DNA from 2 places in the Paenibacillus sepulcri genome. Region 1 is predicted to be linked to the other one. Evidence: predicted binding sites of a transcription regulator. Region 1 holds the regulator's gene; the other holds the start of a gene.
The links. Region 1 encodes LexA, which represses DNA repair genes until DNA is damaged. Its sites were predicted from a motif close to CGAACATATGTTCG; they were not measured.

Region 1 (4,262 bases):
CTTACTTTGGAAGAAATGGGCTTTGAAATTGAAGCTTCCCATCATGAAGTCGCGCCGGGGCAGCATGAGATTGATTTCAAATATGCCAATGCCATTAAAGCGGCTGACCAGATCCAAACGTTCAAACTCGTTGTTAAGACCATCGCCCGTCAGCATGGATTGCATGCTTCCTTTATGCCTAAACCGCTGTTTGGCGTAAATGGTTCGGGAATGCACTGCCACCAATCCCTGTTCAAAGGTAAGGAAAATGCGTTCTACGACGAGAACGACAGAGTCGGGTTAAGTCAGGATGCCCGTTATTACATGGCTGGTGTTCTCCGTCATGCCCGCGCATTCGCAGCTATCACGAACCCGACAGTCAATTCCTACAAGCGGCTGGTTCCAGGCTACGAGGCGCCAAATTATGTAGCATGGTCCGCAAGCAACCGCAGTCCGATGATTCGTATTCCGGCATCGCGAGGTCTCAGCACCCGTATTGAAGTGAGAAATCCGGATCCCGCTGCCAACCCTTATCTGGCACTGGCGGTTATGCTCAGAGCCGGTTTGGATGGTATCAAAAGCAAACTTCCGCTGCCTGCTCCAACCGATCGTAATGTCTACATTATGACGGAGGAAGAGCGTATCGACGAAGGTATTCAAAGCTTGCCTGAGAGTCTCAAGGAAGCGCTCGATGAAATGCTGCGCGATGACATTATCTGTGACGCGCTTGGCGATCATGCACTTGCTCATTTCTTTGAACTGAAAGAAATTGAGTGGGACATGTACCGCACACAGGTTCATCAGTGGGAACGCGATCAATATTTGACTCTGTACTAAAACCGGAAATCCCTTGGCGCTATTAGCGTTGAGGGATTTTTTTCTTTGGGGGTATATAGATAAATGACAGCTCACTCGGGACAGCATCCCCCATAGTGCCCCCAAAATGCCTCTTGATCGTTTTATACTCGAAACAAATCCTGTTCGCCTTTCCGCTGGAATGAGGTGTAATAATATCCCGCTTGTCTGGTTAAGACTAATAACTCAAAGAAGTGCCTTCAGCATGAGAATATGAACAATTTCAGCAGGACGAAAAGGAGTTATCAATGTGGCAGAAAAAAGCATCCTTGCCTATTTCAAGAGTCCGGAGCAAGCGGAAAAAGCTTTGAAGCAGCTTCAGGCTCTTTCGATTGCAGATGGTTCGATTGAACGGATCGACGGGTATCCCGGAGATGGGATTAACCGCTCTGGAAACCCGGTTACCAGCAGTATTCCGGGACTTGGCTATTTGACTCTTGGAGAGGATGTTGGAGAGCCGGATGCAGGCATTCTGGCTGCAGCAAATGTCAGCGCGAGCGGTTACAGTTCTGGAGGACCGGAGAACAGAGTGACGGGGTATGATATTTTATTGACTGTTGTCATTGGGGAGAAGGATTATGACAAAGCGTTGAAAATAGTCCAAAGCTCCGGTGCTTTATAGCTTGCCCCTGAACTGGTATCCATTCCCCGCGAGCTTCGGCTGGCGGGTATTTGTTCGTTGAATGTCATAATTAAATTGAAGCTTCTCGTCAATACTAAAGTACCATGGACGGGTTTGGGCGGTAAAAAATTAAAGTGTGCGGGGTGTATGAAATGGGGCAGGGCAATTGCGATGAGACTCCTTTAAAGGAACGGCTGAAACAGCATATCCACCTTATTGTCAATGAATCACAGCGTATTCTGGATCAAATTGATGCTGAAAATCACTGTCTTTTGAGTGACTTTGATAATATTGGCAGAACTTTTAAAGAAGTTGAATCCCTGGCCGCTTCATTCTATCTGCAATGTTATTTATCCTCATTTACATCCAACTATTTGGATCTTTCCATCTGCATTCAGAATCTTATGGAGCGCCGGCACGGGGCTTTGATTGTCATCGAGAGAAATGATAACCTGGATGCCATCATCCATTCCGGGGTTGCGCTTGTGGCCAAATTGAGCTATTCCCTGCTGGAGGCGATCTTTTATCCGGGTAATCCGCTGCATGACGGGGCCGTTCTCATCAAGTCCGATCAAATTATTTCCGCCGCCAATGTCCTGCCTGTATCCAATGCATCGAATGTGGACAAGAAATTTGGAATGCGGCATCGCGCCGCGATCGGACTGACCGAAATAACAGATGCGCTTGTACTGGTTGTATCCGAAGAAAGCGGGGATGCGTCCTTTGTCTACAAGGGAAAACTCCATCCAATAAAGACAATGGTCATGCCAACGACGGTCTAAATGTATTTTTGAGTTCCTTGAGGTAATCCCGATGGTACCCAATATGTAAAACAAAAAAGAGACTGGCGATGCCCTCAAGGCAACGCCAGTCTCTGCTTCATAAGAAGTCACTTAGTGAATATCGCGGAAAAGTCCGATAACTTTACCTAAAATCGTTACATTGCGAAGCCGAATCGGCTCCATTGTCGGATTCTCCGGCTGCAGCCGGATATGATCGCGTTCACGATAAAAGGTTTTCACCGTCGCCTCGTCATCCTCCGTCATCGCAACCACGATGTCGCCGTTGATAGCGGATTGCTGCTGCCGCACAATGACATAATCGCCGTCCTGAATGCCTGCGTCAATCATGCTCTCTCCCATTACGTTAAGTATGAAGACATTATGATCACCGACTTTGCTTGAAGGGAGAGGATAGTAATCCTCAATGTTCTCGGTAGCTGTAATTGGCACCCCTGCAGTAACCTTGCCCACAATGGGAACTTTGGTGATTGCGATTGGAAAAGGAATCTCATTGTCCGCTTGATCCAATATCTCAATCGCTCTCGGTTTCGTCGGGTCACGGCGGATTAAGCCTTTCTTCTCCAGACGGTCCAAATGTCCGTGTACGGTTGAACTGGAAGCAAGTCCTACAGCTTCACCGATTTCCCGGACGGATGGGGGATATCCCTTCTCCCGCACCTCCGTCTTGATGAATTCCAGAATCGCCTGTTGGCGGTTCGATAGTTTCGACACCAGAATCACTCCAAAGGTTCATTTGTGTCAAATTATAACACAGAACCGGAGTTCGTACAAACATAAGTTCGAGAAACAAGAGTTCGTATTTTATGGGGAACAAATGTTCCGAAAACAGTTGACTGCAAACGGGTGTTCGTGTTAATATTGGTTTATCGAAAACAGAACAAACGTTTGGGGTGCTGGGAAATGATGATAACAATATCTTCTTACTCTTCTATGAATTCAGAGAATAAAGCTGATAAAGGTTACGTGAAATCTGCATCAGATAAAAGCAGGTCAAAGAAGCTGGTGATGCGGATGATAGCGGCAATATTGTTTTTCTCGCTCTTATTCGTTGGTTTTTCTATAATGCAGGGAAGTGCAACGAGCGAGCATCCAGCGGAGCCCGCTGCGGGCGAGAAAGTCATCTCGATCAGTGAGGGCCAGACACTTTGGGAAATAGCAGGGGATCTGCGTAAGGAAGGCGAAGATATCCGGCGAATCATTTATGACTTGAAGGAACGGAACAACCTGACTTCCAGCACACTTATGGCCGGACAAACATTGATTATACCAGCGGACTGATGCAGTCCGCTTTTTTTATTTCCATCTACAGGACAAAGGTCGTATTTTCTTGACAATAGAGGATTAAAAATGTCAAAGTAAAGGGTGAATGTTTACAGCATCATGAGAGGAGCGTATCGGTTTGGAAGAGCTTATTGCAAGGATTAATGAGTTGTCACGAAAAAATAAAGCAGTCGGATTAACTCCGGAGGAAACAATCGAGCGCGATGCTCTGCGTCAGAAATATCTGGAGAACTTCAAGCAAAATTTCAAGAACCAAATCGAAACGATTAAATTTGTGGAAGATGAGGAAGAAAGCGGCGGCAAGCAATAAAACTGCTTGCGACTAGCCCGGTTTCACCAAATAATAAGCAGGGTGGGGTTATAACGATGCAAATCAAGCTGCTTGGACGCAGTGGACTTGCCGTTTCGGAGCTTTGTTTAGGGACGATGAGTTTTGGAAATACAACAAGTCAAGGCGATTCCATTCGCATGATCCATCAGTTTATGGAGCAGGGCGGCAATTTTCTGGATACGGCGAATGTCTATGTTTCCGGCCGATCGGAGGAGATCGTAGGCGAAGCGATCAAGGATTTTCGGTCAGAGGTTGTGCTGGCAACGAAAGTGCGGATGAATACCGCTGACCATCCCAACGGGGCGGGCGTCTCGCGCAAGCATATTATGCAAAGCGTCGAAGAAAGCCTGCAGCGTCTGCAGACTGACTATATCGATTTGTATCAGGTTCA
Region 2 (4,262 bases), 1.1 Mb from region 1:
GCGGCCATTGGCCAATGGAATCGTTACCGGAGGCAGGGGACCATCCGGACCAAAGTCAATTTCGAGCCCAACCGGCTGGAACAGCGCGCGCCGCGCATGCTCGCCCAGAATAACGGCGGCTTGGCCGACTATATCTTTTAATTTGCGCGCGACATAACGGTGCCGGCTGCTGCTCAGCAGAATCTGCGATTGAAGACGCATGGCCAATTCTTCAACAACGATGGCGGACTCAGCCCGGATTTGCTCCGCACCGAGCATGCCCCATCTCTCCCCAAGCGATAGTGCAAGCCTGCTGAGGGCAGCGTGGAACAGCTGCCCGATATCCGGCGCTCCAAGCTGGAACAACACCCTCTCACGCAGTCTTAGCCCGTGGATGGCAAAATGCTGGAACGGACAGGAAACAAACCGTTCCATTCTGGACACACTGCCCTTAAGCAATGTTCCATAAAGCTGATCGGCGGTGGCCAGCGACAGGGAAGGCACGAAATTCGTATATTCCAGCGAACGCACAAGCCGTCCCAGCTTGTCCTGCCAGCGTGGCCGGACAGCAAACCAGTTGAAGGCTTCCCACCATGCCGGTGCGATGTCCGTACCTTGACGCCATGCGCGCAGCTGATTGATGACATATGAGAGCGTCCGCTCCGGATGGGAAATGAAAGACAGCTGCTCCTCCTCTTCCATCCCGGCAGCAGGCTCGGCGGCTATCCCCTTCTCCTGTATCCCTGGAAAAAGCTGCTTCATATGGCGCATAATTTCGGAGGGATGAAGACTTTTTCCTTCTTCATCCGCTACCGGCCAGCTGATCCACAAATAACGGCTTGCGCTCGTTAATGCGTTGTAAATCAGAAAACGCTCGTCAAGCAGTCTCCTGCGGACTCCCGGCGCCATCTGAAGCCCTCCGCTTCCCAACGTCTCCCGTTCCTGCTCAGTAAGAACGCCATCCTCCTGAATTCTCTGCGGCATTACTCCATCGTTGGCTCCCAGCACATAACAACCGCGCACCCTTCCCGAACGGGTACGGTCTATATTCCCGACCAGCACCTGATCCAGCGCCGGCGGAACTGCAGCAAGCTTGAGACTCTCAAGACCTGTTTCCACCATACCCGCGAACAGGGGGACCTTCATAGACTCGTCCCCTGTCATCTCTGTCAGCTGATCCAGTATATTCATAACCCCGTCCCACAGCTGCCGGTGCTCACGGGCAATTTGGGTTTTCCCTTCAGCTGCCGCTCTGCGGCTCCAGCGCTCCAGTTGGTCGGGAGCATCAATTCCCATAAGAAGCTGATACAAGGCCTCGCACATCTGCCTGACGCTGCCCGCCTTCTTCAGAGACCTAGTAAACTTGTGGAGCGGCGTCACTACGGCTTCCCGCGCGGCAAGAACAGCCTCCAGCAGGCGGATATCCGGTTCACGGGCCTCCGCAGGATCGCCATCAAGCGTATCTCTCATCAAGGGCTTCCACTGGCTGCGGGTCAACCAGCGGTTACCGTCAATGCCTGCAGCCAGAGCGTAGTTCTCCAGAATGTCGAAGGATTCCCGTGTCAGTCTACCGTCGTCAGGCATGAGGAGCTCCGTTTTGATGCAGCGGAATACCGCTTCATATCTCCAGCCATGAGCGGCAATTTCCAAAGCAGAGCGAATAAATTCCACAAGAGGATGATGCAGTGCGGCATCCTTTTGGTCAAGAAAATAAGGGATTCCGTAATCGGCAAACACGGCCGTTATGTAATCATTATAGTCCGGCGCATTTCGCACCATGACGGCGAGATCCCTGTAGCGGAGCCCTTCGTCCTGCGTTTTGCGGACAATGTCGCGCGCCACAGCCTCCACCTCGGCGCGCCGGTGAACGGCGCTGTGAAGCGTCAGCCCGCCGCCATCCAGCTGCTCCTGCGTGAGCTTCAGCGGAGCGCGGTCATTGTAATGCCCTTCCAGATGCGCCAGCATCGGACTGCCGCGGTAACGCCAGGGCGTCCCGCCATTCAGAACCACCGGCTCTGCCACCGGAACATTATTGGCAAGCGCCAGCTCACGCAGCTTCAGGAAGGTCTCGGCAGTGGAGCGGAACATATCCAGCTCATGAGGTTGTTCCCCGGCCCCATATACCCGGTCCAGCGTTAGTGTTACTGTGATCTCTTCAGCTTGCCGCATCAGAGCTTCAAGCGCTTCGAATTCCTTGGGGGTAAAGCCGTGAAAGCCATCCACCCATATATGCGTCTGCCGCATCGAAGGCGCTTCGTGGAAGCCTCGAATCAGCCAGGATAAATAATCTTCAGCATCTATGTATAAACCGGTCAGTTCCTTGACCAGCTGCCCACCAATCAGCCTCAGATCGTGAAGCTTGCGGCTAAGCAGCTGATTACTGCTCCCATAACCGCCCTCCGACAGGAATGTTTCAATATCTTCCGGCTCTATCCCGTACCGCTTCCATTCCGTCATCAGATCGCCAAGCCGTTCGATAAACCCGGGCTGCGACTCGCTTCCCTGATATAACTGCAGGTCATCGTGAAGCCGATGCACGATTTTGTACAGCAGCATGTTCTTGCCGTTCTCGCTGATTGGAACGAGGGCTGTTCCGCCCGTCTCCTGCATAACGCGGAAAGCCAGCCTCCTGAAGCTGAGCACCTGGGCCCGTATCGTCCCGCTCAACTGCGATTCTCCCAGAAGGGCATATTCGGTTTGAAAAGTAGCCTGCTCCGGCACGAGCATTACAAGCGGCGGACCGCCCGGCTGCTCCAGCACCTGATTGCGTATCTCATCCAGACAGAACCGGGTCTTGCCGGTTCCCGATCTTCCTATTACCAATCGGAGCGCCATACGCTCACCCCTTCGCCGTTTCGATTCTATTATTCTATCATACCTGTATCTTGTTTTCATCCAAAAAAGCAAACATTTGTTCGCAATCCATTAGGTAAATCATGCATCTTATGAAAGCATCGGAAATTCAGACAGTTATCCCCTCCTGATAAGGCGTATCCACAGCTGCCTGTCTTGTCTGGAGGCATCCAAGTCAAAAAGCCGTCCCAGACAGCGTAGACCGGCGCTGCAGAAGACGACTTACCTTGGACCTTATTCGACTTGCAGTCTAGCGGCTGCGGACTTCAAAAATAGCAAACTTTAAATAGTGGCCTTCGCTAACTCCCAGAATTTGGGGGTGATCCTTGCCGGCAGCCCGCCATTCGATCAGCCGCAGCTGCTTGCCCGCATCGACGGCAGCCGACTGGACAGTCTCGAGAAATAAATCCGGGCGCATATGGTAGGAACAGCTGGCCGTCACGAGGTAGCCTCCTTCGTTCACCAGCTTCATCCCATGCAAATTAATATCTTTATAGCCGCGGATCGCTCCCGGAACGGCGCTCTTGGATTTGGCGAACGCGGGTGGATCGAGAATAACGACGTCCCATGTCCGGCCTGCGTTCCCCATCGGCTTGGAGGTATCCGGCATTTTACCGCCAGCCGCAAGTCCGGCTCTCCCGCGCTCCGCCCGCTCATCCAGCCCTTTCACCTGCGACCGCAAATATTCGAAAGCATCGGCGACCACAAATTCGACCCGGTCCTCGAAGCCATTGCGGGCCGTATTGCGGCGGGCAGTCTCGATAGCATGGGAGGATACATCGAGACATGTCACTTTCTTGGCTCCGTATTGACAGGCATGCAGCGTGAAGCTGCCCGTGTGGGCGAAGCATTCCAGAACGGTGGCCCCGTCCCAATAAGGGAAAGTAACGGCTTTACCGTTCGCATTGACGGGAACCCGTGTGCTCTCCTGCAGCTCCGCCAATGCTCCCGTGTCATCGGAGGCTTCATCGGGTGAGCGCTCTTCAAGCTTGATGCCGCTGCGCCATCCCCAGCCCTTCATGAGGGGAGCGATGGATGCGCGGTTCTCACGCTGGTCGAAAAAATAGCCGGTTTTCTGCCCCTCGACGATGTCCACCTCGAGCAGCAGTCCATTCTCATGAATATCCACGATGCGCGGGCATTCCCCGTAGATGACTCCTGTCCTCTCTTCCAGACCCTCAAGCGCGCGAACCGATACATCGCTGCGCTCATATATGCCCTTCGGCGTGAAAACGGCAGCCAAGGCGGCCGTAATGGCTTCCCGCCGGGCATCCATGCCAAGCGTCAGCAGCTGCACCACCAGCACATCGCCAAAACGGTCGACAATCAGCCCTGGCAGCCTGTCCGCTTCGCCATAAACAAGGCGGCAATCATGATCCTGTACGAACCGGCTGCGGTGCAGCGCGCACTGCTCGAAGCGTTCACGGAAA

Region 2: a site for LexA is predicted at 2,884-2,897, ahead of addB (helicase-exonuclease AddAB subunit AddB). Genes of this name have one in related genera too.

What each region holds. Positions count from the first base shown of each region.
Region 1 covers NZ_JBHRUP010000001.1:388,846-393,107, reverse strand. Annotated here, with positions in the region: gene glnA (type I glutamate--ammonia ligase) at 1-816, shown strand, start outside; gene ACFOLF_RS01750 (hypothetical protein) at 1,085-1,456, shown strand; gene cdaS (sporulation-specific diadenylate cyclase CdaS) at 1,609-2,238, shown strand; gene lexA (transcriptional repressor LexA) at 2,350-2,970, opposite strand; gene ACFOLF_RS01735 (LysM peptidoglycan-binding domain-containing protein) at 3,160-3,537, shown strand; gene ACFOLF_RS01730 (DUF896 domain-containing protein) at 3,659-3,850, shown strand; gene ACFOLF_RS01725 (aldo/keto reductase) at 3,907-4,262, shown strand, end outside.
Region 2 covers NZ_JBHRUP010000001.1:1,478,340-1,482,601, forward strand. Annotated here, with positions in the region: gene addB (helicase-exonuclease AddAB subunit AddB) at 1-2,814, opposite strand, end outside; gene ACFOLF_RS06900 (class I SAM-dependent rRNA methyltransferase) at 3,083-4,262, opposite strand, start outside.